Regions from separate parts of the Paraburkholderia sp. J67 genome, predicted to be linked through region 2. Evidence: predicted binding sites of a transcription regulator. Region 2 holds the regulator's gene; each other region holds the start of a gene.
What was found. Region 2 encodes HrcA, which represses chaperone genes, less so after heat shock. Its sites were predicted from a motif close to TTAGCACTCNNNNNNNNNGAGTGCTAA; they were not measured.
Positions count from the first base shown of each region.

Region 1: U5782_RS19285 (co-chaperone GroES) is a predicted target of HrcA. The motif match lies at 1,697-1,723, and genes of this name have one in related genera.
Region 3: U5782_RS05195 (co-chaperone GroES) is a predicted target of HrcA. The motif match lies at 2,017-2,043, and genes of this name have one in related genera.
Region 4: rpoH (RNA polymerase sigma factor RpoH) is a predicted target of HrcA. The motif match lies at 4,935-4,961, and genes of this name have one in related genera.

Region 1 is NZ_CAJMZK010000009.1:270,628-277,981, reverse strand. Features, by position in the region: gene U5782_RS19295 (LacI family DNA-binding transcriptional regulator) at 1-755, shown strand, start outside; gene U5782_RS19290 (hypothetical protein) at 800-1,612, shown strand; gene U5782_RS19285 (co-chaperone GroES) at 1,745-2,035, shown strand; gene groL (chaperonin GroEL) at 2,067-3,695, shown strand; gene U5782_RS19275 (VOC family protein) at 3,770-4,594, opposite strand; gene tauC (taurine ABC transporter permease TauC) at 4,734-5,606, opposite strand; gene U5782_RS19265 (taurine ABC transporter ATP-binding protein) at 5,608-6,390, opposite strand; gene tauA (taurine ABC transporter substrate-binding protein) at 6,442-7,354, opposite strand, start outside.
Region 2 is NZ_CAJMZK010000002.1:129,905-137,258, reverse strand. Features, by position in the region: gene dnaK (molecular chaperone DnaK) at 1-163, opposite strand, end outside; gene grpE (nucleotide exchange factor GrpE) at 463-1,023, opposite strand; gene U5782_RS04605 (hypothetical protein) at 1,395-1,556, shown strand; gene U5782_RS04600 (RNA-binding S4 domain-containing protein) at 1,528-1,935, opposite strand; gene hemH (ferrochelatase) at 1,970-3,040, opposite strand; gene hrcA (heat-inducible transcriptional repressor HrcA) at 3,243-4,262, opposite strand; gene U5782_RS04585 (NAD kinase) at 4,529-5,449, shown strand; gene recN (DNA repair protein RecN) at 5,585-7,267, shown strand.
Region 3 is NZ_CAJMZK010000002.1:268,783-276,136, reverse strand. Features, by position in the region: gene groL (chaperonin GroEL) at 1-1,586, opposite strand, end outside; gene U5782_RS05195 (co-chaperone GroES) at 1,631-1,921, opposite strand; gene U5782_RS05190 (DUF6875 domain-containing protein) at 2,767-3,498, shown strand; gene U5782_RS05185 (esterase) at 3,532-5,385, opposite strand; gene U5782_RS05180 (acyl carrier protein) at 5,388-5,666, opposite strand; gene U5782_RS05175 (amino acid adenylation domain-containing protein) at 5,759-7,336, opposite strand.
Region 4 is NZ_CAJMZK010000004.1:371,168-378,521, forward strand. Features, by position in the region: gene nagE (N-acetylglucosamine-specific PTS transporter subunit IIBC) at 1-501, shown strand, start outside; gene cydB (cytochrome d ubiquinol oxidase subunit II) at 586-1,722, opposite strand; gene U5782_RS11290 (cytochrome ubiquinol oxidase subunit I) at 1,754-3,340, opposite strand; gene cydP (cytochrome oxidase putative small subunit CydP) at 3,330-3,599, opposite strand; gene rpoH (RNA polymerase sigma factor RpoH) at 3,938-4,879, opposite strand; gene U5782_RS11305 (nuclear transport factor 2 family protein) at 5,474-5,857, shown strand; gene leuA (2-isopropylmalate synthase) at 6,007-7,354, opposite strand, start outside.

The DNA.
Region 1 (7,354 bases), on a different contig from region 2:
ATCGCGTCCTATGCAGCGTGACCTTCTTCGATGACCTCGAACCGCAGTCGCTCGCGAAAGTCATCGAGCGCGCCGCGCAAAAGGCCGATGCGATGATCGTTGTCGCCTATGAGCATCCGCTAGTGGTCGATGCGGTCTCGCGCGTCGCGAAGAAGATGCCTGTGGTGACGCTGGCAAGCGATTTGCCCGATAGCGGGCGGCTCGCGTACGTGGGCATCGACAACCGCTGTGCCGGACGTATCGCAGGCGAGTTGATGGGGCGCTTCGTCGGCCGCGAGGGCGGGCAGATCATGGTGATCGCGGGGCTGCGCACGTATCTCGGCCACGAGGAGCGCGATGGCGCGTTTCGCTCGGTGCTGCGCCGCCGCTTTCCGGCCTGCGAAGTCGTGGCGACCGTCGAGAGTCGCGAGGACGCGCGTTCGACCGAGCGGCTCACGCGCGATGCATTCAAAAAGTATCCCGATCTGCGCGGAATCTACAACATCTCCGTGGGCGATGAGGGCGTCGTGCGCGCGCTCAAGGCCATGAAGCGGGAGCATGAGATCGTCTTGATCGGCCACGAACTCACGCCGGTGAGCCGTGCGCTGCTTATAGAAGGCGTGATGGACGCAGTGCTCGATCAGAGTCCGTTCGTCGAGGCCGTGCGCGCGGTCGAAGTCATACTCGGACACTACAATCGCGGCACGCCTTCCGGGCTGCCATTGCAGACGCCGATTTCGATTTATATGCAGGAAAATCTGCCGATGCAATTTTGATCGGCCATGTTCGTCGTTACAGGATCAGATAAAGGAACGCAGCGATGAAACGTCTTTTCTGCACGCTGGCTGTGAGTCTCTTGATGGCGAATGCGCAGGCCAATCCGCTCGAACAGGGCGATCTCGTGACGTTCCCCACCCGCGAGGGCGTCACGCAAAGCCTTTTCATCGCCACGCCTGCGCAGCAGCCCGCCTGGGTGGTCGTGCTGTTCGGCGGCACGCCGGGCGCTTTGCATCTTGGGGCCGGCGGCGCCACGACGCTCAAGAGCAATTTTCTGATTCGTTCAGCGCAGCACTGGATCGACGCGGGCGACGCCGTCGTGCTGGTCGATACACCGTCCGATCATCCGGAAGGCGTCGATGACGATTTCCGCCACGGCAAGGATTCGTTTGCCGATACCCAGGCAATCCTGAAGATCGTGCGCGAGCGTTTTCCCAACGCGAAGATCGCGCTCGTTGGCACGAGTTCGGGCACGGTCTCGGTGGGCAACGCGCTGGCGCGCGACGCAAAGATCGCCGATGCATTCGTGCTGACATCGCCCGTGACCGTTTCGCGCAAGCACGAAGCGACTATCGCCGATCTCGACGTGGACGGCACGCAAAACCGCGTGCTGGTGGTCTCGAATGTGCGCGATCAATGCCAGGCATCGCCTGCCGATATTGCTAAACGGCTCGCGTCGAATCGCCACTACGAGTACATCGAATTCGATTCGAGCGAAGGTGAAGACAATCGTGCGCAACGCTGTGGCGCCGAGTCACCGCACGGGTTTCTCGGCATCGAACCCGCCGTGCTCAAGGCGATTCAAAATTGGTTGACGACGCAGCGAGCGTCGGCCAGTGCATCTACGCCTCAGTGATATCCATAGCCCGTGATTGATTCATATCGATCTGCCAATCCGTTATTGGAGCGCCGCGCAGCGTCTTTCTATACTCGGTTTCCATCAGCACTCGCATGAGGCGAGTGCCAGAAACCGCCAAGGAATACGCTCATGAGCCTGCGCCCATTGCACGATCGCGTGATCGTCAAACGACTCGATCAGGAAACCCGCACCGCATCGGGCATCGTGATTCCCGATAGCGCCGCCGAAAAACCCGACCAGGGCGAGGTGCTCGCCGTGGGTCCGGGCCGGCGCGACAACGACGGCCGCCGCATTGCGCCCGATCTGAACGTGGGCGATCGCGTGCTGTTCGGCAAATATTCTGGCCAGACCGTCAAGGTCAACGGCGACGAACTCCTCGTACTGCGCGAAGAAGACATCGTCGCAGTCGTCAATCAATAATCCGGCTTAGCGCCTGAGAGAGAAACGCATCATGGCATCCAAAGACATCGTATTTGGCGACATCGCCCGCACGAAACTGATCGAAGGCGTGAACATTCTCGCCGACGCCGTCAAGGTCACGCTCGGTCCCAAGGGCCGCAACGTCGTGCTCGAACGCAGCTTCGGCGCGCCCGTCGTCACCAAGGACGGCGTGTCGGTAGCGAAGGAAGTGGAACTGGCCGACAAGCTTCAGAACATCGGCGCACAGATCGTGAAGGAAGTCGCCTCGAAGACCAGCGACGCGGCTGGCGACGGCACCACCACGGCCACCGTGCTCGCCCAGGCCATCGTGCGCGAAGGGCAGAAGTACGTGGCGGCGGGCCTCAATCCGCTCGATCTGAAGCGCGGTATCGACAAGGCCGTGACGGCTGCGGTCGAGGAACTCAGGAAGATCAGCAAGCCGACCACCACGAGCAAGGAGATCGCCCAGGTGGCGACCATCTCGGCCAACGGCGAAGAGTCGATTGGCCAGCGCATTGCGGAAGCCATCGACCGCGTGGGCAAGGAAGGCGTCATCACAGTGGAAGATGGCAAATCGCTCGCCGATGAACTCGACGTGGTGGAAGGCCTGCAATTCGATCGCGGTTACCTCTCGCCTTACTTCATCAACAATCAGGAAAAGCAGATTGCGGAACTCGACAATCCGTTCATCCTGCTGTTCGACAAGAAGATCTCGAACATCCGCGATCTGCTGCCGGTGCTGGAGCAGGTGGCGAAGGCCGGGCGTCCGCTGCTGCTGATCGCCGAGGATATCGAAGGCGAGGCGCTCGCCACGCTGGTCGTCAACAATATTCGCGGGGTGCTAAAGACCGTTGCGGTGAAGGCACCGGGCTTCGGCGATCGTCGCCGTGCGCTGCTCGAAGATATCGCCATCCTCACGGGTGGCCAGGTGATCGCCGAGGAAACCGGTCTCACGCTCGAAAAGGCCACGCTTGCTGAACTGGGCCAGGCCAAGCGCATCGAGGTGGGCAAGGAGAACACCACGGTGATCGACGGCGCGGGCGAAGCAGTGGCCATCGAGGCGCGCGTCAAGCAGATCCGTCTGCAGATCGAGGAAGCCACTTCCGATTACGACCGCGAAAAGCTTCAGGAGCGCGTGGCGAAACTCGCGGGCGGCGTGGCCGTCATCAAGGTGGGCGGCGCGACTGAAATCGAAGTGAAGGAGAAGAAGGACCGCGTGGACGACGCGCTGCACGCTACGCGCGCGGCCGTGGAAGAAGGCATCGTGCCGGGCGGCGGCGTGGCGCTGATCCGCGTGCGCGGTGCGATTCTCGACCTCAAGGGCAATAACGCCGACCAGACCGCCGGGGTGAAGATCGTGCTGCGGGCGCTCGAAGAACCGCTGCGCCAGATCGTGACCAATGCGGGCGAGGAAGCGAGCGTGGTGGCGGCAAAGGTGGCGGAAGGCACGGGTAATTTCGGCTACGACGCGGCGACCGGGCAGTATGGTGACCTGGTGGAGAAGGGCGTGCTCGACCCGACCAAGGTGACGCGCACGGCGTTGCAGAATGCGGCTTCGGTGGCGGGCTTGCTGCTCACGACCGATGCGACCGTGCACGAGTCGCCGAAGGCAGCGGCTGCGCCCGCAGGCGCGCCGGGTGGGCCGGATCTGGGGTTCTGATCGGGGCTTACCGAAGTGAACAAAAGCCGGGAGGTTTCCCGGCTTTTTTTATTGTGCAGTACGATAAGGCATCCTTATCGTACTGCCAGCTCAAGCCGTGATCCGTGAGTGAGTACGGAAGGCAGCACTCTTGCATTGCTCGCGTGCGAGGTGGCAAGCGTCACGCCGAATAGGCCTTCGCCTTGCGTGGAAAGATGCGCGTAGAGGTCTGAGGTCAGCGCGTTCACGCCATTGGGCGTGCCGGTGTCGTGCGGGGATAGCAGCGTTAGAGTCGTTGTTCCGCTAGAAAAGGTCGCGAGTCGTACCGCGTGGCCGGGTAGCTCAGCCCGGTGAACGCCGAACGGATTGCCATAGAGCGCGCGATAGCGCTCCACACTGGCTTCAAGATCTTTCACGACGATTGCCACACTCGCGATCCCTTGCGCGCCATTCGCATGCCGCTGCGCATCGCCAGCCGCCGAGCGCAGAAATCGTGGCGTGAGATCGCTGCACAGCAAAGGGAGATCGCGCGTGATGGGCAGCGCGCTTTGCCATTCGATACGCGTACCGTCTGGCCGGATGCGTCCGCCGGGAGTCGGGCCTTCGTAATGCAGTCCGCGCGTGCGTGCCGTGTCGATTGAATCCGGCACCGCTTGCGTGAGCAGCGCAAAAGCGCCAAATCCTTTGCCTGAGCTTTGGACGCTGTGCGGCCAGCGCGGCTCGCGTACTGCGCGAGCGTCTGGCAATGAGGCTGTGAGATCGATAAAGCTGCCGTCGGCGAAGCCGATCACCGCATGATGGGTGGTGCCGTCCGCATGGATGCCGCCGCGCTGCACCGTAAAGCCGGTCTCGCTGAAATCGGCAATGGCCTGTTCGAGATCTTCAACGCGAATGACGACGTGGTCGAGCGGCAAGGACATGGTCGGGTCTCTCCAGAAGGGTGAAAGACCAGACTAGATTTCGCCGCGCAAGGAGGCAACGAAGCAATGGTGGGAACGATATGAAGCGAAACGCGCGCGACTTTCACATCGCGCGCGCAAGAGCAATGAGGAGGGAGATTCAGCCTTCAGCGTGCCAAGGCGTCAGCTTGCGTTGCAGTGCGCGCAAACCGAGTTCAAGCACGAGTGCGATGGCGCCGATCAGCAGGATCCCGGCAATCACGACATCGGTGACGAGAAAGCGCGAAGCCGAATACACCATGAAACCCAGACCGCGTGTGGCCGCGATCAACTCGGCCGCGACGAGCGTGGACCAGCCCGCGCCCAGCGCGATGCGCACGCCGGTGAGGATCTCGGGCAGCGCGCTCGGCAGCACCACATGAACGAGCAATTGCAGACGCGTTGCGCCCAGCGATGCAGCCGCCAGCAGCCGGGTTTTCGCCACGCGGCTCGCACCCGATGCGGTCGCGATGGTCAGCGGCGCGAAGATCGTGAGGTAAATCAGTAGCACCTTCGAGAGTTCGCCGATGCCGAACCAGATCACCATCAGCGGCAGATAGGCGAGCGGCGGCACCGGGCGATAGAACTCGATGATGGGGTCGAGTATCCCGCGTGCGATGCGGCTCGTGGCGATGGCGATGCCCGCCGGAATTGCGGTCACCAGCGCGAGCGAAAAAGCCAGCGCGATGCGTGTAAGGCTGGCGGCCAGATGCTGCGTGAGCGTGGCGTCGTCGAAGCCGTCGGTGTAGAGGCGCCCGAGCTTGCGCACGACCGCTTCGGGCGTGGGCAGCAGCACGGGCGGCAGCCATTGCAGATGGCTCGCGAGCCACCAGAGCGCGAGCAGTGAGCCGAGCGTCGCCGCGCTTGCCGCATGGCCTGCGTGAAAGCGCGGGGCGTCGCTGCGCGCGCGTGGTGCGGCGCTGCTGTCATTGGGCGCATTCGTAGTGGCGTCAGGGGCCGAAAGCGTCGCGGCGGTGGTGTCGTTGAACGCCATATCAGGCTCCTTCGGTTTCGCGCATGAGTTGGTCGAGCAACTCCAGATGGATCGCGGTGAATGCGGGATCGCTGCGGATCGAGCGCAGCGATTCGCCTTGCGCGTAACGGCGCGCGAAGTCGAGCCGATGGCGCGCCACCACGCGCCCGGGGCGCGGCGAGAGAATCAGCAATTCGGTCGAGAGCAGCACGGCTTCCTCGATGCTGTGCGTGATGAGGAAGATGCCTTTGCTGGTTTGCTTCCACACATCGAGCAGCAGACTCTGCATACGCTCGCGCGTCAGCGCGTCGAGCGCGCCAAGCGGTTCGTCCATCAGCAGAAAGGCGGGGTCGGCTGCGAGCGCGCGCGCGAGTCCCACGCGCTGACGCATGCCGCCGGAAATCTCGCCGATGCGATGATGCTCGAAGCCGCCGAGCTTCACGAGATCGAGCACCTCGGCCGCGCGTTTCTCGCGTTGAGCACGGCTCGCGCCCTGCATGCGCAGGCCGAACGAGACGTTGTCGATCACGTTGAGCCACGGCATCAGCGCATCGTCCTGGAACACCACGCCGCGGCTCGCGTGCGGCCCGTTCACAACGACGCCGTCGAGCGTCACAGTGCCCGACGTGGGCTGCTGAAACCCGGCGAGCAGCGAGAGCAAGGTGCTCTTGCCGCAACCCGATGCGCCGAGCGCCACGACAATCTCGCCGCTTTGCACCGACACCGACACGTCCTGCAGCGCGGTGAGCGCGCCGCGCGCGCTTTCATAAATGACGCTGACGCGTTCTGCTTTCAGCTCAGCCATATTCGACTCCCCGGGCGCACACGAGGTGCGCCCTTCATGCATTGCATCCAGTTACTTGGCGGCCGCAACGAAACGCGGCGTGATCGCGGCGCTGTAATCGGGCAGCGCCTGATCGATCTTCTTCTGCTCTTCGAGGAAACGCGCCGTTGCGCCCACGGCCTTCGCCGTGCCGCCGCCAAGGAGAGTCGGCGAACGCTGTTGCGCCGCGTCGGGATACTCGTTGCCGGCGAGCAATTGCGGTACGTCGGCGGGGCTCGCACCGGAGAGTTTCGAAATCGCGGCCACCTGCGGGGACGAAGCCGTCCACGCCTTGCCATTCGCACGATAGTCGGAAATCGCGTTGAGCGTCACGCCCACGAACTTCTGCACGAACTCGGGATGCGCCTGTGCGAAGTCCTTGCGCACGGCCCACAGGTCGAACGTGGGTGAACCCCATTTGCCGACCTGCGCCGAATCGACCAGCACGTGGCCGCTTTCCTTCGCCTTGCCGAGCGCGGGGTCCCACGTATAGGCCGCGTCGATTTCGCCGCGCGCCCATGCGGCGACCGTCTCCGTCGGCCCGAGGTTGACGATATGCACCTGATCCGGCTTGATGCCCCAGTGCTTGAGCGCGGCGAGCAGACTGTAGTGCGCCGTGGACACATAGGGCGTAGCGATGGTCTTGCCGATCAGATCCTGCGGCTTGTCGATATGCGCGCCATTACGCACGACGAGCGCTTCCGAGCCGCCCGTGAGCGCGTTGAGCACGACGGCTTCGACCGGCACGCCGCGGCTCACCGCAGCGGCAAACGGGCTCGACCCCACATCGCCGATCTGGATATCGCCCGAAGCCAGCGCGGCGACGATATCGGCGCCCGTGTCGAAGCGACGCCAGTTGATGGTCCAGCCTGTCGCCTTCTCGTAGGCGGCGCTTGCTTGTGCGAGCTTGGCCGGATCGGCGCCATATTGATAGGCGATATTGACG
Region 2 (7,354 bases):
TGGCCGGTGCGCCGACCAGCACTTCGTTGTCGTCCATGTAGGCGATGATCGACGGCGTCGTGCGGGCGCCTTCCGAGTTCTCGATCACTTTGACCTGATTGCCTTCCATCAGCGCCACGCACGAGTTCGTGGTGCCGAGGTCGATACCGATGATTTTGCCCATTTTTCTCAATTCTCCAATTTGATCCGCTGTGCGTCCGCCGCTCGATCGCCGGGACCGCTGGCTGGCGTGACGCTCAATAAATTCAGAACTGCTGCCCAAATAAGTGCCGAGACGGCGTTTTCAAGAGCTTTGGGCTATGCGTTCGTTAGTTTTTTTCAATTTTTTTTGAATCGGCGGCGCATTGTCGCGAGGTTCGGGAAAATGCGCCACCCTTCGCTTTCGAATGCCTTTCATGAAGGCCGTTTGAAGCGATATTCGATGCCTGGCGGTTACGGCAGTTATCGGCCGTGACGGGCCGCTTATTTAGGCGCGGACACCGTGACGAGGGCCGGGCGCAGCACGCGCTCGGCGATCACGTAACCCTTTTGCAGCACGGACACGACGGTATTGGCGTCCTGCTCGGACGGCACCATCGAGATCGCCTGGTGGCGATGCGGGTCGAATTTTTCGCCGACCGGGTTGATCGCGACGACCTTGCCCTTCTCGAGCGCGCCGGAGAGCTGCTTGAGCGTGAGCTCGACGCCTTCGTTGACCTTGGCCAGATCGTCCGAACCGTGCGCGAGCGCGGCTTCGAGGCTGTCCACCACCGGCAGCAGGTGCTCGGCGAAGCTTTCGATCGCGAACTTGTGCGCCTTGGTGACGTCTTCCTGGGCGCGGCGGCGGACGTTTTCCGTCTCGGCCTTGGCACGCATGAAGGCGTCCTGCAGCTCGGCGATCTTTGCTTGCGCTTCGGCCAGCGCGGCGTCCGCGCCTTCGGGCGCTTGCGCTGCGGCTTCAGCCTGCGGCTGGGCAGCGGCTTGCGACGCCTCGTCCGCGGGCGTGGGGTTCTGGCTCGTCGGGTTCTCTTGCGTGTTTTCCATGTCGCTGAACGTCGTTGAATAGTAAAAAGGGAACGAAGCGTGGACCCTCAAGTCCGCCATCCCGGCGCGCGTTGCGCAGCCGCGACAGATGCTTCGTACATTGCGACAGCACATGGGTGCCGGATCGCTTGTTTCAAGGGCTTTGCGGCGCTTTTTTAGACAATCGTCAAAGTGCCGAAACCGCCGGTTACAACCATTACTGCAGCGCGGAAAAAATGAAATTGAGTGCGCCGCGCGGCTGACCTACACTCAGGAACAGGTGCTGCTCACGGCGCGTTTACCCTGAGGTTTGGCACCCCACCGAACCGGCCCGCGCTGAACACCACGGGCCATGTGACTGGCCGTTTTGCAGCGATCCCCTGGGGAGTACCGTGAAACTGACCTTTGCCATCTCGGTGGTCGCTCTGGTACTCATCGCCGGAACCACCACCATCTGCATGTCGGGCGCCGTGAACGAGAACACCACGGAATATGGTGGCGTTCACGCCACGATGGAAGCGCTCTTCAACCCTCACGCGAAAGTTTGTCGATAGTGCGGCGGTCGCGCTTGGTCGGCCTGCCGTGCATCGCGGAGGCCGGCTCACGAAAGAGCTTGCGCCGCTCCTGTTCCGCCGCGCGCCGCGCGCGGCCTTCCTCGGTTTCCGCATAAAGCGACTGCGCGATGCTCGCGGGGCCGCGAACTTCGCAAATCCCCAGCACGTCGATTTCCCAGCGCACGTGATCGATCTCGATTTCGACGCGGTCGCCCACGCGCACGTCTTTCGACGCCTTCACCGCCTCGCCGCCAATGCGCACATGCCCTTTGTTGACGGCGTCCGTCGCGAGCGAACGCGTCTTGAAGAAGCGCGCCGCCCAGAGCCACTTGTCGATGCGCAGCCGCGCGCCGGGTTCTGTCGAAATCTTGTAGTTCATACGTGACGTCCTGCTGACAATCTTCCGGCGACGCTCAGGCGGCCGCCGCGCCCGCGTGGGCGGGCGGTTGCACCGGCCAGCCCTGCAAGTGCTGCGCGACGATTTCACCCAACGCCGCGATCCACGCGGGCGAGTTGTTCAGGCACGGAATACGGTGGAACTCCTTGCCGCCGCCGTGCAGAAACTCGTCGCGCACTTCCATGCCGATTTCCTCGATGGTTTCGAGGCAGTCCGCCGTGAAACCGGGACAGAACACATCGGCACGACGCACACCGCCCTGGCCAAGCTCCTTGAGCGTGGGCGCCGTATACGGCTGCAACCACTGCGCGCGTCCGAAACGCGACTGGAAGGTCACGCGGCACTCGACCGGCGTGAGGCCCAGCGCGTGCGTGAGCAACGACGCGGTCTGCTGGCACTGATCGTGGTACGGGTCGCCCAGGTCGAGCGTACGGCTAGGCACACCGTGGAAGCTCAGCACAAGCCGGTCGCCCGCAGCGAAGTCCGGGCGGCCGTGGGTATGCCAGTACTGCTGCACTTGCGCCGCGAGCGCCCCGATATAGGCCGGGTGGTCGTGGTACGCCCGCACGGTGCGGATTTCGGGCTGATTGCGCATGCGCCGCAGCGCAGCAAAAGCGGCGTCGAAGGCAGTGGCCGTGGTCGAGGCCGAGTACTGCGGATACATCGGCACAAGCAGAATGCGCTCGGCGCCCGCCAGCTTGAGCTGATTGAGCATCGCGGGGATGTCGGGCGTGCCGTAGCGCATCGCGTAGTCGACGAGCACCGTGTAGTCGTTGATCTGCAACAGATGACGCAGGCCGTCGGCCTGCTTCTGCGTGTGCACGCGCAGCGGCGAGCCCTCGGGCGTCCAGACCGCCGCGTACTTCTTCGCCGACGAACGCCCGCGCAGCGGCAAGATCAGCGTGCGCAGGATCACCTGCCAGATGGGCGCGGGAATCTCGACCACACGCGGATCGGAAAGAAATTGCGCGAGATAGCGGCGCACGGCACGCGGCGTGGGCGCGTCAGGCGTACCCAGATTGATGAGCAGCACCGCGACACGATGCGCGACGGCGGACTGCAAGGGCCGCTCGAGGTCGAAACGCATAGGCGATCAGGGACGCCACGCGCGGGGCGCGGCAACGGTTGCACGAGAGCGCATTATAGCGGGCGGCCTTGGGGTGGCCCTCTACTCCCCTCTACTCCCCTCTACTCAGCCACGCTGGCCATTCGGCCAATGGCGCGACGCGCCGCAGCGGGCGAAGATACAGCCAGGCGGGTGTGCGCGAAAACGCACGCAGTGTAGGCGCTCAGTTCTGGCTGAGCGTGAGCGAAAGCAGACGCGCGGTGATGTCGACGATCGGAATCACGCGGTTGTAGGCCATGCGCGTCGGGCCGATCACGCCCAGCGTGCCGACGATCTTGCCGTTGACCTCATATGGCGCGGTCACCACGCTCATTTCCTCGATCGGCACGAGTTGCGACTCGCCGCCAATGAAGATCTGCACGCCCTGGGCGTGGCTCGACACGTCCAGCAGTTGCAGCAGGCTGGTTTTCTGGTCGAACACGTCGAAGAGCTTGCGCAGGCGCGCCATGTCGGAGGACAGGTCGGCCACCTCCAGCAGATTGCGCTCGCCCGAGATGAGCACGGTCTCGCCGGTATCGGATTCTTCGGTGGTCGCGGTCACGGCCGCGTGCATGAGCGAGGTCATGTCACCGCGCAGGGCGTCGATTTCCTCGCGCAGACGGCGGCGCACCTCGTCGAAGGAGAGGCCAGCGAAGTGTGCGTTGATGTAATTGGAGGCTTCGATCAGCTCGGACAGCGTGAAGTCGCGCTGGGTCGCCATGATGCGGTTCTGCACGTCGCCTTCGGGCGTCACGATGATAAGCAGGATGCGCTTGTCCGACAGGCGCATGAACTCGATCTGCTTGAACACGTGGCTGCGCCGCGGCGTGAGCACCACGCCGGCGAACTGCGAGAGATTCGAGAGCACGCTCGCCGCCGCCGCCACCACCTTCTGCGGCTCGCCGGGACGCAGCGTGGTCTTGACCGCGCGCGTGAGGGCGTCCTCGTCGGCGGACGGCTCGACGGTGAGCATGGTGTCGACGAACAGACGATAGCCGCGCGGCGTGGGCACGCGCCCCGCCGAGGTATGCGGGCTGGAGACGAGCCCCAGCTCCTCCAGGTCCGACATCACGTTGCGGATCGTCGCCGGGCTCAGTTCGAGCCCGGAGTATCGCGACAGCGTGCGCGAGCCGACCGGCTGACCTTCGGCGATGTAGCGCTCGATCAGCGTTTTGAGGAGGGTTTGTGCGCGGGGATCTAGCATGACTGAAAATTCTAGCCTAATGCCGGGTTGGCGGCGAGTACGCACGGCGGCACGGGCAGCGCCAGCGGCTCGCAAAGCAGGTTTTAGCACACGGGAACCGCTACCCGTCGCCCCCTGGCTGATCGCGCGCGCCGTCACCCGCGCGTCACATGGATGTCAACGCCACGTCACCGGCATCTGTGCAGACAGCGCCCTTGCCGCGCCCATTGGGCATGAGCGGGTGGCGACAGGTTCTTTTCGCGCACTGACTATGGTGTAATGCCGGCATGCAGATCCAGAAGATCCAGAGCCAGTTCAAGACCGTTGCGCTCGTCGGGCGCAGCAATACGCAAGGCATCGGCGAGCCGCTGACGGCGCTCGCCCAGACCATCTCGCAGCGTGGCTTCGACGTCGTGTTCGAAGCGCAGACCGCCCAGGAGATCAGCGTAAGCGGCTATCCCACGCTGCAGATCGCCGAAATCGGTGCGCGTGCGGACGTGGCCGTGGTGCTCGGCGGCGACGGCACGATGCTCGGCATCGGCCGCCAGCTCGCGCCCTATCGCACGCCGCTCATCGGCATCAACCACGGGCGGCTGGGCTTCATCACCGACATCCCGTTCTCCGACATGCAGGAGATCGTGCCGCAACTGCTCGCGGGCAGCTTCGAGCGCGAGGAGCGCTCGCTGCTCGAATCGCGCATCATGCGCGACGGCGATCCGATCTATCACGCGCTTGCTTTCAACGACGTGGTCGTGAACCGTAGCGGCTTCTCGGGCATGGCGGAGCTGCGCGTGCACGTGGACGGCCGCTTCATGTACAACCAGCGCTCGGACGGCCTGATCGTTGCGACGCCCACCGGCTCGACCGCCTACGCGCTCTCGTCGCAGGGGCCGATCCTGCATCCGCAGTTGCAAGGCATCGTGCTCGTGCCGATCGCGCCGCACGCGCTTTCGAACCGCCCGATCGTGCTGCCCGACGACTGCAAGGTGAGCATCCAGATCATCGCGGGCCGCGACGTCAACGTGAACTTCGACATGCAGTCGTTCACAGCGGTGGAGCTCAACGACGTGATCGAAGTGCGCCGCTCGCGCCACACCGTGCCCTTCCTGCATCCGGTCGGCTACAGCTATTACCGGACATTGCGTCAGAAGCTGCACTGGAACGAGCCGCCCGCGCTGCAGAATCTGCCGGCCGATCCCCACGACTGACGCACGCTGGGATGGGCTGAGCGTGCGACGACGGCGATCCGGACCCGGCCGCATCCCGTCCATGCCCAGCCCGCCAGGCATCGACAACGAACCAACGAACCGGCGCCCGCCGCCATCCGCCAGATTCAAGACGCCATGCTCCGTCACCTCTCGATTCGCGACTTCGTGATCGTCGCCGCGCTCGATCTCGAATTCGACAGCGGCTTCACCGTGTTTTCCGGTGAAACCGGCGCGGGCAAGTCGATCCTGATCGACGCCCTCGCGCTCGCCCTCGGCGCCCGCGCCGATGCGGGCGTAATTCGCACAGGCGAGAGCCGCGCCGACATCACCGCCGAATTCGACGCGCCGCCGCATGTGGCCGCGTGGCTCGAAGAACAGGCGCTCGCGAACAGCGACGCCGAGAACGGCGTGATCCTGCGCCGTGTGGTGGACAGTAATGGCCGCTCGCGCGCCTTCATCAACGGCACGCCCGCGACGCTCGCCCAGTTGCGCGACATCGGCGAGCGTCTCGTCGACATTCATGGCCAGCATGCGCATCAACTGCTGATGCGCCCGGACGCCCAGCGCGAACTGTTCGACACGCATGCCGGCCTGCTCGAACTGGCCGCCCGCGTCACGCGCGCCTGGCGCGACGCCCGCGATGCGCGCTACGCCGTGCAGACCGCGCAGTCGCGCGATCGTGAACTGCAACTCGAACGCGAACGGCTCGCCTGGCAGCTCGCCGAGCTGGACAAACTCGCGCCGCAACCCGGCGAATGGGAGGAAGTGAGCGCGGAGCACACGCGGCTGTCGAATTCGGTCAATCTGATCGAAGGGGTGCAAGGTGCGCTCACCGCGCTATCGGAATCCGACGAGGCGATGATTTCGCAACTGAACTCGATCGTCTCGAAGCTGCGCGATCTGGCCGAGGTCGATGGTGCGCTCGGCGACGCGCTCGCCGCGCTCGAACCGGCAGCGATCCAGCTTCAGGAAGCAGCCTACTCGCTCTCGCATTATGCGCAGCGGCTCGACCTCGACCCGCAACGACTCGCGCAGATCGAAAAACGCCTCGATGCGCTGCATTCGGCCTCGCGCAAATTCCGCCTGCAACCGGAGTCGCTGCCCACGGAACACGCTTCGCGCCGCCAGCAACTCGCGCTGCTCGACGCCGCCTCCGATCTCGACGCACTGCGCGCCGCCGCCGAGAAGGCGCACGAGGCTTACCTCGTGGAAGCCCGCCAGCTTTCGACCGCGCGCGCGGGCGCCGCGCAGGCGCTGGGCGCCGCGGTCACGCAGGGCATGCAGGAGTTGTCGATGGCGGGCGGCAGCTTCGAAATCGCGCTGGTGCCGCTCGGCGGCAACAGCGGCAATGGCGAGCCGATCGGCGGCGCGCACGGTCTGGAGCAGATCGAATTCCGCGTCGCGGGTCACGCGGGCGTGCCGCTGCGCCCGCTCGCAAAGATCGCCTCGGGCGGCGAACTTGCACGTATCAGCCTTGCGCTCGCGGTGATCGCAAGCGCCGCGAGCCCCACGCCCACACTGATCTTCGACGAAGTGGACACCGGCATTGGCGGCGGCGTCGCGGAAGTGGTCGGACGCCTGCTGCATCAGCTCGGACGCGCGCGCCAGGTGCTGTGCGTGACCCACCTGCCGCAAGTAGCGGCGCGCGGCGATCACCACCTCCAGGTGGCGAAAGCGGGCGACGGCAACGGCGGCACGGTGTCGGCGGTCACGCCGCTCGACAAACCGGGGCGCGTGGAGGAAGTCGCGCGCATGCTCGGCGGCCTGGAGATCACCGCGACCACGCGCCGGCATGCGAAGGAGATGCTGGCCGCGTAAAAGCGGGCGGTTTGACATTTGGCGAAAGCGCCGTGGATACCGCGCACTACCCGTCCGAATCCGGGTCTATATTGCACTTGCCGCCCC
Region 3 (7,354 bases), 140 kb from region 2:
GCATCTTCCTTCGGCACTTCTGCGACAGCTGCGTCCGTCGTCAGCAGCAGGCCAGCGACCGAAGCTGCATTTTGCAGTGCGGTGCGCGTCACCTTCGTCGGGTCGACCACACCAGCTTCAACCATGTCGACGTACTCGCCCGTCGCTGCGTTGTAGCCGTAGTTGCCCGAACCTTGAGCAACCGCTGCCACGACGACCGACGCTTCTTCGCCACCGTTCGTGACGATCTGGCGCAGCGGCTCTTCCATTGCACGCAGGACGATCTTGATACCTGCGTCCTGGTCTGCGTTCAGACCCTTCAGGCCCGAAACTGCAACGCGAGCACGGATCAGCGCAACGCCGCCGCCCGGGACGATGCCTTCTTCAACGGCAGCGCGGGTTGCGTGCAGCGCGTCTTCCACGCGTGCCTTCTTTTCCTTCATTTCGACTTCGGTCGCAGCGCCAACCTTGATCACTGCAACGCCGCCTGCCAGCTTGGCAACGCGCTCTTGCAGCTTTTCACGGTCGTAGTCCGACGTCGCTTCTTCGATTTGCGTGCGGATTTGCTTGACGCGCGCTTCGATGTTCACGGCTTCGCCTGCGCCGTCGATGATCGTCGTGTTTTCCTTGCCCACTTCGATACGCTTCGCTTGGCCCAGTTCGGCCAGCGTTGCCTTTTCGAGCGTCAGGCCGGTTTCTTCAGCGATGACCTGACCGCCGGTCAGGATCGCGATGTCTTCCAGCATCGCCTTGCGACGGTCGCCGAAGCCCGGAGCCTTGACAGCAACGGTCTTCAGGATGCCGCGGATGTTGTTGACGACCAGCGTTGCGAGTGCTTCGCCTTCGACATCTTCAGCGATGATCAGCAGCGGACGGCCAGCCTTCGCGACTTGTTCCAGAACCGGCAGCAGATCGCGGATGTTCGAGATCTTCTTGTCGAACAGCAGGACGAACGGGCTTTCCAGCACGGCGACTTGCTTGTCCGGGTTGTTGATGAAGTACGGCGACAGGTAGCCGCGGTCGAATTGCATACCTTCGACGACTTCCAGCTCGTCTTGCAGCGACTTGCCGTCTTCGACGGTGATGACGCCTTCCTTGCCAACCTTGTCCATCGCTTCAGCGATGCGATCGCCGATCGACGTGTCGCTGTTTGCCGAGATCGAGCCAACTTGCGCGATTTCCTTGTTGGTCGTGCAAGGCTTGCTGATCTTGCGCAGCTCTTCGATTGCTGCTGCGACGGCCTTGTCGATGCCGCGCTTCAGGTCCATCGGGTTCATGCCCGATGCGACGTACTTCATGCCTTCGCGGACGATCGATTGCGCGAGGACGGTTGCCGTCGTCGTGCCGTCGCCTGCGTTGTCGCTGGTCTTGGAAGCGACTTCCTTGACCATTTGCGCGCCCATGTTCTGGAGCTTGTCCTTCAGCTCGATTTCCTTCGCGACCGAGACACCGTCCTTGGTGACCGTCGGGCCGCCGAACGAGCGCTCGAGGACCACGTTGCGGCCCTTCGGACCCAGCGTGACCTTCACTGCGTTGGCGAGAATGTTCACGCCTTCAACCATCTTCGAACGGGCGGAATCGCCGAACACGACGTCTTTAGCTGCCATCTTTTAACTCCTGGGAATTCTTGAATGTAAGCGGTGGGCTGAACTTACTTGTTCACCACAGCCATGATGTCTTCTTCACGCATCACGAGCAGTTCGTTGCCATCGACCTTGACGGTCTGGCCAGCGTACTTGCCGAACAGGACGCGATCGCCGACCTTGACGTCGAGTGCGATCAGAGCGCCCTTGTCGTCGCGCTTGCCCGGGCCCGTCGCCAGAACTTCACCCTGGTCCGGCTTTTCTGCGGCTGCGTCCGGGATCACGATGCCCGAAGCGGTCTTGGTTTCTTGATCAAGGCGCTTAACGATCACGCGATCATGCAAAGGACGAAGGTTCATGGATAGATCCTCTCTCTTGATTGGGACTTGAAGAGATTCAAGAAAACCTGGCTGCCGATGACCGCCAGCCAGAGATGTTTGTGCACCGAGCGTTGTTAGCACTCTCATGCGGTGAGTGCTAATTATATGGACGGGTAGTGACAAATTCAAGAACGGGGCAAAAGGGTTTTTTTGAGCGCCCCGAAGTGGGAATTTTGGTGCTCGATCACGCGTACGACGAACGGCCAGATCGCTCTCCAAGAAGAACATTTACCCTTAATAAACAACGCACTAAGGCATCCACAAGGCTGCATCTGTGGCCCTCGCAGGGCGTCGATCGAGCGTCGCGGCAGGCTCGCCTCTCACCGTGCGACAACCGATGCGGCCTTACCTGGGGAATTCCCGCACGCTGCCTCAAATAATTGGGGCCTGATAGCGTGCCAGTCCGATACGCCCCAAAACACCTTCGGGTCAATTCGACGATTGCCCCCTGACCTTGACTTCGTCCATGCAACGGCGAAAGCCCGCGAACCGTGCAAGGCGAGCGACTCTGCCTATTAGTAGACGCGGTCGGCTCCTCCGAAGAACCTCATCCATCGCCGCTAAATCTGAATAGCAATCAAGGTGTTATTGCATTGCATAAACATTCAAGTTATTTGACGAACAAAATTTTCACGTCGACCGCCAACACAAATGACGAAACACGCTTGTTTGCAATGAATTTTACGAATTGAAAAAATAATCAAGAAAGCAGAATAGAGACGAATTGTAATGGGCCTTATTTTGTTCGACAGCCAACGTACAAAAACAAAACGCCATGGGAGAATAAAACTGCTATTTTATTTATACGATTGATCGCCTTGATCATGAAAAATAAAGCATGCAAAACTCTCGCGCCAATGCTTGACCTCGAGATTGAAAAAATAGAGCGATCGGCATGCCGGTCGGTCGACATCGCATCGATCCCGGACGAATCCACCAGAAAGGTATTTGAATCGAGTCTTGCCTGGCTTGAAAATTTTGTCATGAAGCCCCACGCTGAATTAGGCCGACGGGGAGAAGTATGTCCGTTCGCCAAGCCGGCTCACTACAGAGGGTCATTGGTCTTTTGTGCCTGGAATGCAGAGGACCTATCGTTCGACACGTTTCTAAGAATATTAAATAGCCTGCCCGCGGTTTATTATCGAATCCTCACCCAAAGCCGTCTCGACGCGCGTTTCTTTTCGGTCTACATCCACGTAGACAATCTAAAAGAAGAACAATATTTTAAATACATCGACGATGCGCACTCATTGACAAAGCCTGGCTTCATGGCAGCCGGATTGATGATTGGCGAATTTCACCCTCTAAGCAAAACTGAAGGAGTCCACTCGAAGGCATTCCGGCCAATGCGCAGCCCGCACCCGGCATTCGTCCTGCGAGCGATCACGCCACACGACGCGCTTTTCATTGACCAGGACAACAGCCCTGCCGAAGTGCGCCTGCGCGAACTATTGAGCTACAAACAGTGGGTTGAAAAAGCGCTGCCCGTCGGCGAGCGCCTCAAAATCGATACAAGGATTGCGGAACTCAGCCGGGCATCAGGGAAGCCAGCCTGATCGCAGCGCCACCCCATTCACGCCCAACCACCGTCAGCGCACAACTTTGCCGCGACTGGCGCGGACCCACAGCGGTTGCAACCAGCCCGCGCGGGGCGCCACCGTATCCGGAACGTCGACTCGCACGGTATCCGGCATCTTCTCGCGTAAAAAGCCTTCGAAATGAGCCATCACGACTTCACGCGCCCCGCGCGAGAACAGCGCGTGATCGACATCATCAAGTATCTTTACCTTAACGTTCATCAACGTTTCAAGGTCGCTCCCATTGCGCCCAAAGTGGCTCGCCAGTTCGTCGAGCCCCGCATCGAGCGAGCCATACACCAGCGACGTTCGAACACGCTTGCGCTCGAGATTCATCAACAGTTGCCGGATCGCCCCCGTCGAAGTCTTGACGTCCAGCCTGCGTCCGAACCGACTGCTGGCAAGCGCGCTCAATCGCACGAACCCGCGGCGCGCCAGTTCAATAGCAATCGCCCGGCCATTTGAGCGACCGGTCAATAGCCTCATCCATTTATAGGGAGTCCATATCGACTTCCAGTACACGCGACTGGACTCGATAAAGTGAGCGCCCGGCCTGGTTTGCGGGCCGCCCCAGAAGAAGAACGGCAAGTTGATCGACATGCAGCCGACCACGCCAGGATGCGCCAACGCCGTATGAATGCTGACGTATGCGCCCGAACAGACGCCGAACGTGACGACGTCCGCATGCCCGGCCGCCACCAGCCACTCCACTCCCGCTATCGCGTCGATGACCGCGTGACGGGAATAGACGTCTTCGAGCGTCGGCGACTCCTCGTGACGCAGGCTGTCACCGATACCGCCCAGGTCCATGCGAAGCGAGGCAATACCTTGCCCCGCCAGACGCCGCGCCATCAGCACGGCAAGTCGCCCGTCACCGACGCGATGAGCGCCGCCCGAATTGACAATCAGCACCGCAGGAGCCCGCTCATGCGCGCCACGCGGCTCGCAAAATACCCCGACGTAGCGCCCGTTACCGAACACCACGGGCCGCTCATGCCCTGCCGCAATATCGATCCGCGCATCGGCGGCCGGTGCGAGCAGTTCCGCGACTGGCAGCGGCGTCGCCCCGGACTGAAAGCCGAGCCATTCGAGGACGCTGCCGAAAGCCCGTAGCGGCGGCGCACTAAATCGCGGGTCGACCAGAAAGCGGTCGTACTCAGGAAGAATCTGGACGTCCACGCTCGCACCGCCGCGACGATACAGCTCGACCAGCTGTTTGGTCGCCGGACTGTCGCAAGTCTCCTGGATCAACACACGGGACGCGGGAATCCGCTCGCGCTGGATCAGATCGACAACCGCGAGTTGCTCGACCGCGTCGCCATGCAACTGGAATCCAAACGCTCCCACGGCCCGTACGTCGCCCGCTACCGGGCCGTCGGCGCAACTGCCCGGCGTCTTGAGCCAGCTATGGTGCTGTATGCCCAGCTCGCGGATATAGCGCCTGCCCGACACGACAGGCATCATCAGGATCAGTCCATCGACGTGGCCTAGTTCTTCGGCCGCCATCACCGCCAGTGTCGCGCCAAGGCGCAGGCCACACAGAACAATACGAGTCACACCGGCGACGTCGCGCAGATAACGCGTTGCAGCCTTGATGCTGTCGATCCATGCGCGAAAGCGCTGCGGGTCTTCCTCGTTGCCCTGCGAATCGCCCGTGCCCGGATAGTCGAAACGTAGCGTAGGCAGACCGCCCGCCACCGACAAGGTTTCCGCAAAGTCCCGCCAGCCGCGGTGCACGCATAGCGCGTCATAACCGAACGGATTGCACAACACCACACCGGTCGTGGCGGCTTCTCCTGCCGGCAGATGCAGCGATCCATAGCACCCGTCGAAGGTAACGGGACGCATCACAGGTTTGGCGTTCATGACTATCGTGACGCAGCGGCATACTGCCTGTGAGCCAGGCTTTTTTCCTGCACTAGTGGGGCGAGCGCGTTCGCGAGCGAATCAATCGATCGAAACAGCTCAAAGGTAATCAGCGCTTCCGGTATTTGCACGCTTAACGCGTCTTCAATGGCCAGCATCACACGAAGCGTCCCGAACGAAGACAGACCGGCGGCGTACAGGTCGTCGGTATCGCTCAACGTTTCGACCGCCACATCGATGCAAGCGGTCTCCGAAATAATGCGGCGCAATTCAGCCTTCATATGGGTCCCTTTCCATGCCTGTTCGTCAGGCTTGTTCTGCATGCGTTTTTCCTGGCGCTAAAGCTCCCCCGCCAGGCTCCCCGGAACAAACCTCACGCGGCGACCAGCCCGCGTGCACACAATCCAGCCAGCGCTTTTCTGTCGATTTTCCCGTGGGCATTGAGCGGGAAAGCACCGACGACAATGATTCGCTGCGGCACGGCACACGCCGGCAAGCGCTGCCGACACGCCCTCAAGATCAACCCCGTCTCTACCCGTGCGTTCGTCACGAAAGCAACAAGGCCGAGCGAGCGCCCCGCTTCATCGACCGGCCACGGAACTACCGCACACAACGCGGCCTCGCTGCACGCCTGCACGACATGCTCGACCGCTTCCAGTTCGACCCGGTTGCCGTGAATCTTGACCTGCGTATCGAAGCGCCCCTGAAACACGATTCCGTATTGCTCGCTCATGCTCACGGCGTCGCGTGTTCGATACCAGCGTTGCGCGTGTCGGCCGGGAAACGTCTTCGCGATGAACCGGCTATTGCCGGGTTCATCGCGAGACAAATAGCCAGAGGCGAGCTGGGGTCCGGCGATCAACAACTCGCCCGTCAATCCGATTGCGACGGGTTCGAGTTCGTCATCGACGATCATCAGCTCCACGCCGGGTAGCGCCGAGCCGAGCGGCACGGCGGTCTGCTGCTCATCGCCGAGGAATGCGGCGTCGACCTCGAAGCACGTGCAGGCAATGGTGGCCTCGGTCGGCCCGTACATATGGAGGAGCCGGCTATTCGGCGCGGCGTTCATCCACGCCTGCGCCAGCGAACGCGACAACGGTTCGCCACCGAACGTGGAAACCCGAAGGCTCGGGAATGCACCCGGCGTCAGCTTGCGCATCTGCTGCAACAGGCCAGCGACAGAAGACACGCTATTCCAGTGTGTAATCGCGTGACGCTTGATGAAGTCCGCGTTGTAGAGAGGATCGACCGTGGCAGGAACGCAGAGGCAACCGCCATTCGCCCAGCAGACGAACATTTCATGGACGGAGGGATCGAAGCTCAGCTCGCAAAACTGGATATAGCGAGCATCGCGCACCTTATCGCCCATTTGCAATTGGCCGCTCACATACGCTTCGGCGTTCGCATGAGAGATCGACACGCCCTTGGGAGCGCCGGTCGAGCCTGAGGTAAACAGCACGTACGCGGCGTCGTGCAGGCTGCCCCCATGTTGTGTATACGGTGCAGCGGGCAGTAGATGCCATTCCGCACTCATGGCGGGCAAAGGCGAGCCATCCGCTTCTTCGTCCAGCAGGAAGATCTGTGGACGTTCTTCGAGCAACGCCAGCACTTCATCGAGCAGTGCTGCGCATTTTCGATCGACCAGCATCAACGGCGCGCGGGACTGCTCGATGATGGCGGCGTGCCGTGCGGCCGGAACGTTGGGGCTAAGCGGGACGTAAGCCATGCCTGCGTCGAGTATGCCCAGGATACCGACGTAGGCGGCAACGCTGCGATGCGCGAACAGCAGGCAGCGGTTGGCGTCGATGGAACGTGCAACCGTAGCCAGTCCAGCAGACACGCGACGGGCCCGCATTTCGATTTCGCCGTAGCTGTACAGACGCTCATTGACCAGTAGCGCGTGGCTGTCCGGTTCGCTCGCGGCAGAATCAAAAAAATAGGTTTGCAACATCTGACGACCTCGGTCATT
Region 4 (7,354 bases), on a different contig from region 2:
CTGCGTCTGAACGTGGTGGACCCGGCGCATGTTTCGGAACCGGCGCTCAAGGCGATCGGTGCACGGGGCGTGCTCAAGCGCGGCGGCGAAAGCGTGCAGGTCATCATCGGGCCGGAAGCGGACATCATCGCCGACGAGATCCGTCGCGAGATCGCCAGCGGTCGCCCGGCTGCTGCGGTCAAGGCGACTGTTCCGTCTGCAAGCGCAGCGCCTGCTGTGCAAGCGGCTCAGGCTGCGGCGGCGAGCGCGTTGCAGGAAGCAGGCCCGCTCGATCCCGATCCGTCGCGCTGGCTGTCGGTGCTGGGCGGTGCAGGCAACATCGTCTCGCTCGACGCCGTCGCGGCCACGCGTCTGCGCGTGATCGTGCGCGATGCCTCGGTGGTTGACCGTGCGAGACTCGATACGCTGGACGTCGTTTGGGTGTCGGCGGACACGCTGCATATCGTCGTCGGCAATGCGGCGCAACGTTACGCGGATGCGTTGTCGCTCCAGTCTGCCTGAGCGTGGTTCGACGCGATGCAAAAACCGGCCTTCGGGCCGGTTTTTTTATTCCATCGACGCAATCAGGATCGCGCCGCGCAAGACTCAGTACAACGAATTGCGCTTGTCTTCGACGGCTTCGATCGTGACCTTGCCGCGCATGATGCGATATGCCCAGGTCGTATAGGCCAGCACGATCGGCAAAAAGATGATGACAGCGACCAGCATGATTTCGAGGGTCAGCTTGCTCGAGGTGGAATCCCACACGGTCAGGCTCGAACGCGGGTCCAGCGACGAGGGCATGATGAACGGAAACATCGAGAAGCCCGCGGTGAGAATCACGCCGATGATCAACAGCGAAGTGCCGAGGAACGCCGTCTTTTCCAGTCGCGAGCCCGCAAGGATGAACGCGATCACGCCGCCCAGAATGCCGGCGATTGGCGCGGTCGCCATCCACGGATAGAGCATGTAGTTGCTGATCCACAATGCGGGTCCAGGCTCGACACTCTTCAGTAGCGGATTGGCGACGGTGTCATAGGGCGCGGGCGTGGTGATCGCGTAGCCGCCTATCAGCGTGGCCACCAGCGCGCCCGCCACGATGAACAATACGACCGCAAGGCCTGCCGTGATACGCAGCGCCTTCGACGCACGCACGGCCACGATGCCGTCGCTTTTCAGCTTCACGAACGCCGCGCCGTGCGCGGTCAGCATGGAGAGGCTCACGAGTCCGCAGATCAGCGCGAACGGATTGAGCAGCGCCCAGAAACTGCCGTAATAGGTCACGCGCAGGTCGGTGTCGTACTGGAACGGCACGCCCTGGAGCAGATTGCCGAAGGCCACGCCAAACACCAGCGCCGGCACGAAGCCGCCGATAAAGAGCGCCCAGTCCCACGCGCCGCGCCACTTCGGGTTGTCGCGCTTGCCGCGATAGTCGAAGCCCACGGGCCGGAAAAACAGCGCGAACAGCACGAGCAGCATTGCGAAGTAGAAGCCCGAGAACGACGCCGCGTAGACCAGCGGCCAGGCGGCGAACATCGCGCCGCCCGCCGTGATGAGCCAGACCTGGTTGCCTTCCCAGGTCGCCCCCACCGTGTTGATGACGATGCGGCGCTCGGCATCGGTTTTGCCGATGAAGGGCAGCAGCACGGCCGCGCCCATGTCGAAGCCGTCGGTGAGCGAGAAGCCGATCAAGAGCACGCCAATCAACACCCACCAGATCACCTTGAGAGTCGCGTAGTCCATGATGTGGTTCCTTAAAGGACGATGGCTCGCTTCACGCGACGCGGTTGCCGCTGGGCACCGCCGACGCCTGCTCGTGGAAATAGCGGCCCGTATGCAGCGCGGACGGCCCCAGGCGCGCGTACTTGAACATCAGCGTGATCTCGATGATGAAGAGCGCGGTGTAAAACACGACGAAGCCCGCGAGGCTTAGCCAGACGTCGCCGGGCGCGAGGCTCGAGGCGGAAAGGTGGGTTGGCAGCACCTCGGCGATGGTCCATGGCTGGCGGCCCAGTTCCGCGACGACCCAGCCGAATTCGGCGGCGAGCCACGGCAGCGGAATCGCCCAGACGGCCCATTTGAGGAACCAGCGGCGGTTCTCCCGCAGCAGCGAGCGTTGTGCGCAGAACCAGAACGCCAGCACGAAGTTGAGGAGCAGCAGCATGCCGAGGCCCACCATCACGCGGAACGACCAGAACACCGGCGCGACCGGCGGGATCGAGTGCTTCGCGGCGGCCTTGATCTGCTCGGGCGTGGCATCGACGACCTTGGGCGCGAACTGCTTCACGAGCAGGCCGTAGCCGAGGTCGGCCTTGTGCGCTTCGAAGACGTCGCGGGTGGCGTTGTCGGCCGTGCCTTCTTTCATTTTTTGCAGCGCGGCGTAAGCGAGCATGCCGTTCTGGATGCGCACTTCGGCGCGTCCCATCAGATCGCGCAGGCCGATCACCGGCTCGTCGATCGAGCGCGTCGCGATGATGCCCATGAGATACGGAATACGGATCGCGTAGTCGGTGCGCTCTTCCTTCTGATTAGGGATGCCAAACAGCGTGAATGGCGCGGGTGCTGGCGCGGTCTCCCATTCGGCTTCGATCGCAGCGAGCTTCACCTGTTGCACTTCGCCAGTGCGGTAGCCCGATTCATCGCCGAGCACGATCACGCAGAGCGTGGAAGCGAGGCCGAAGCCCGCGGCGATGGCGAAGGAGCGCAGTGCGAATTCGGTATCGCGGCGGCGCAGCAGATACCACGACGAAATGCCGAGCACGAACATCGACGCGGTGACATAACCGGCCGACACCGTATGCACGAACTTCACTTGAGCAACGGGATTGAAGATCACCTGGAAGAGACTGGTGAGCTCCATGCGCATGGTTTCGTAGTTAAACGATGCGCCCACGGGGTTCTGCATCCAGCCATTGGCGACCAGAATCCACAGTGCCGAGAGGTTGGAGCCGAGCGCGACGAAGAACGTGGTGATCAGGTGTCCGCCCTTCGTCATGCGGTTCCAGCCGAAGAAGAAGAGGCCCACGAAGGTCGATTCGAGGAAGAACGCGGCGAGTCCTTCCACGGCCAGCGGCACGCCGAAGATGTCGCCCACGTAGTGCGAGTAGTAGGACCAGTTGGTGCCGAACTGGAACTCCATCGTCAGGCCGGTGGTGACGCCCATCACGAAGTTGATCGCGAAGAGCTTGCCCCAGAACTGCGTCATGTCCTTGTAGATCGGTTTGCCGGTCATCACGTAGACCGACTCCATGATGACGAGCAGCCACGAGAGGCCGAGCGTGAGTGGCACGAACAGGAAGTGATAGAGCGCGGTGACGGCGAATTGCAAGCGCGAGAGATCGACGGTTTCGCTAATGGGCATGGTGGTCCCCTTGAGGCGGAATCTTCTCGGGCGGTACGGGCACGGACAGGATGGCCTGTGCGACGTCCGCGGGCCGCATGGTCATGTTGTCGGCTTGCGGATGATTGAAGAACGCGTATTTCAGCGCCATCAGCAGGATGAGCTTGAAGGCGAGTACGAGCACGATGTCGCGCGAGAACGTCGGGCCGCGCACCCACTGAAGAATGCGTGCGCCCAGCAGTAACGGGACGCGTCGTGACTGGCCTGGGGTGGAAATCATGGCGACGAGGGCTCCTTGCAGTTTCCTGTTGCCGGGGCGGCGACCTTGGGGTCGCATCTGCCCACATCTCCCTTGCTCACAATCTTGGCACTACTAAGGCATCGCGACCTTATTGTTATAGGTCAGTTTTGCGGGGTCGAATGCCAGGATGTGTGACGCCATTGCCGCATAAGGGCGGCATCATCCTGAAAATATCTTATGAGGGAACGGAAATCGGCGGTGCGAAGATGTACGTCGCGGCGTGCGCGATTGCGGCGCACCAAAAGAAAAGCCCCGCTCGAATGGAGCGGGGCTTTGTACCGGGCCAGAGGCCGCCGGAGGCGGCGCCGTCGGTTGTATCAGGCGTACTCGGCCAGCGCCGTGCGCATCTTCTTCATGGCGCTCGCCTCGATCTGGCGGATACGCTCGGCGGAGACGCCGAACTCGTCGGCCAGTTCGTGCAGCGTCGAGCCGCCCGAACCGTCGTCGGCGACGTGGAGCCAGCGCGCCTCGATGATGCGGCGGCTGCGTGCGTCGAGTGCTTCGAGCGCGCTTGCAATGCCGTCCGATTGCAAACGATCGCGCGAACGTGCGGCCAGCACGGCGCTCGGTTCGTTATGCGAGTCGGCAAGCCACGCGATCGGCGCGAACGATTCCTCGCCGTCGTCGTTCTGGCTTTCGAGCGCGATGTCGGCACCCGACAGACGCGTTTCCATCTCCACGACTTCTTCGCGCTTCACGTTCAGTTCTTGCGCCAGGCCTTCGATCTCTTCCGGCGTGAACGACTGCAGGCCCTGCTTGTGACTGCGCAGGTTGAAGAACAGCTTGCGCTGCGCCTTGGTCGTGGCGACCTTCACCATGCGCCAGTTGCGCAGGATGTATTCGTGGATCTCGGCCTTGATCCAGTGCATGGCGTACGACACGAGGCGCACGTTCTGCTCCGGGTCGAAGCGCTTCACGGCCTTCATCAGGCCGATGTTGCCTTCCTGGATCAGGTCGGCGTGCGGCAGGCCGTAGCCCAGATAGTTGCGCGCGATCGACACCACGAGACGCAGGTGCGAGAGCACCATGCGGCGTGCGCCTTCAAGATTGTTTTGCTCGCGAAACTCGGTCGCGAACTGGCGCTCCTCTTGCGGCGTCAACATCGGGATCCGGTTCACGGCCTGAATGTAGGCGTCGATGTTGCCCAACTGGCCGGGCAGCATGGAAGCGTTCGCGAGCGCCAGTACACCCGAACCCCCGGCCTTGGCCGACGAAGGGCTCAGCGTATTCGGAAGGGTCATGGTCATTGCGTTGCTCACGTAGCGAACTCCTCAGGAATCTTGCAAAAGTCGGACTGCGACTCCACGGTGGATGTTAGCACTCTGAATCAGTGAGTGCTAATACTTGGAGTCTGTAAGGGCTTCAAGGTTCCGGCTATCCTATCGAAATAGTTGTTTCGATAGGTTTCAGCGAAACTGCAGCAGGCAAGCTGGACGGGGCCTGCGGCCCGGGACGGACCCGCGCACACCTGCGGGTCGAAGAAATACTCTAGAACGGAGCCGAATCCTGTACGGAAACGGTAGAGAAAAAGGGCAGGAATAACGGGACTTCAAGGTGATGGTTGCCACGGTTTTTATCGTAGCCAGGAGATCTTAATCGGATCTTAAACAGGCCCGAATTCTGATCCCGCAACACATCGGATAGACATCAGAGGTATCTGAAAATGCAGCGCTGCGACATAGAGGCGCGCTTTCGTTCTGCGCGTGTGCGCTCGACAACCTAGATGAGGGCGCTTCCTTTGATCGCAAGTATCCTTGCGCGAAATCCTGGTATAAATTTCTGCGAGGCGCGTGCGGTCAATCATCGGCGCGAGTCGGCGGAATCGCCGTGGACTTGCGCAGGGGGCTCGAGCAATGGTGGCAAAAGTAATCGATGCGATTCGCGGACTGGAGCGCGAGCGGTTTCGCGCGATGGTGGAAGGCGACGGTACGTCGCTGGACCAACTGCTCTCCGACAGTGCGACCTTCGTGCATACGAACGGCAAGCGCGAGACCAAGCAGCAGTTTATCGATGCGATCACGGCGGGCCGCCGCCGCTATCGCCAGATCGAGATCCAGTCTCAGGACGTGCTGCCTGTGGGGCGCGAGACCTGTGTCGTCTCGGGGCGCGCGCTGATCGAAATGGAAGCGAACAACGGCGCGCTGCTCTTTCCGATTGCCTACACGGCGATCCAGACGCAGGAGGATGGCCACTGGCGTCTGCTCGCGTGGCAGGCGACGCGTTGCGCGATCGAGTGATGACCGATTAGTCCACTCGCCGATTCCGCCTGATAAGCGGATCGGGCGCACGCCAGCGGCCCGTGATGCCGCCGGCGCTCAACGGCGCCGCCTTCCTGGCTTTTTCCTGATTTGCTGCTACTTCAGACTGCTGATTCCTTGTGTGTCGATCAGGCCGCTACGCGGCGATCGACGTGCTGCCATGCAGCGCGATTGACCGCACTGACGACGGCGGCGACCACTGCCTGAGCCGCGTCGTCCGCGACGCCCACGCCATGACGCAGCGCCTGACCGCCGACGCGTGCGCCGACGAATACCGCCATGCCGCCTTGCGACGTGCGCGCAGTTTCATACGACGTGATCTCAATGCTTTCGCCGGCGGCGGTGCCGATCGCCGTCGCAACGGCTTGAGCGTGAGTTTCGTCGGCGTGCGCGGCTGCGGCGATCGCAATGTCCTCGTCATCGAAGCGCACTCGGCCCGCGCCAATATGTGCCGCCGGTCCCGTCGTTTCGAAGTACTCGCGAGCGAACAGCGCGGAGATCGCCTCGCCGGTGATCTCTTCACCGGACGAATCGGCGACCGTTTGCACAGCGTGGCTGAACTCGATCTGCACGCGGCGCGGCGGCGTGAAGCCCATAGCGCGTTCGAGGAGGTACGTCGCGCCGCCCTTGCCCGACTGGCTGTTCACGCGGATCACCGCGTCGTAGCTGCGGCCGAGATCGGCGGGGTCGATCGGCAAGTAGGGAACTTCCCAGACGGCGTCGGCCTGCTGCACGGCGAAGCCCTTGCGGATCGCATCCTGGTGCGAGCCCGAGAACGCTGTGAACACGAGGTCGCCCGCATACGGGTGACGCGGATGCACGGGCAACTGGTTGCAGCGTTCGACGACGCGGCGCACGGCGTCGATATCGGAAAAGTCGAGACCCGGGTCGATGCCCTGGGTGTAGAGGTTCATCGCGAGCGTGACGAGATCGACATTGCCGGTGCGCTCGCCGTTGCCGAACAGGCAGCCTTCGATACGATCCGCCCCCGCGAGCAGCGCCATTTCGGCGGCGGCCACGGCCGTGCCGCGGTCGTTGTGCGGATGCACCGAGAGCACGATGCTGTCGCGATACGCGAGATTGCGGTCCATCCACTCGATCTGGTCGGCGTAGACGTTGGGCATGGCTGCTTCGACGGTCGCCGGGAGATTCACGATCATCTTGTGATCGCGCGTCGGGCGCCACGTCTGGGCGACGGCGTCGCAGACTTCGCGCGCGAACGTCAACTCGGTCATGCTGAACGTTTCGGGCGAGTACTGATAAATCCAGTGTGTTTGCGGGTTTTTGTCGGCGTATTCGCGGATGATGCGCGTGCCTTCGACCGCGAGCGCCTTCACTTCATCCTTCGACTGGCCAAACACGATCTTGCGGAACGACGGGCAGATCGCGTTGTAGAGATGCACGATCGCGCGCGGCACGCCTTCGAGCGCTTCGAAGGTGCGTGCGATCAACTCTTCGCGCGATTGCACGAGCACT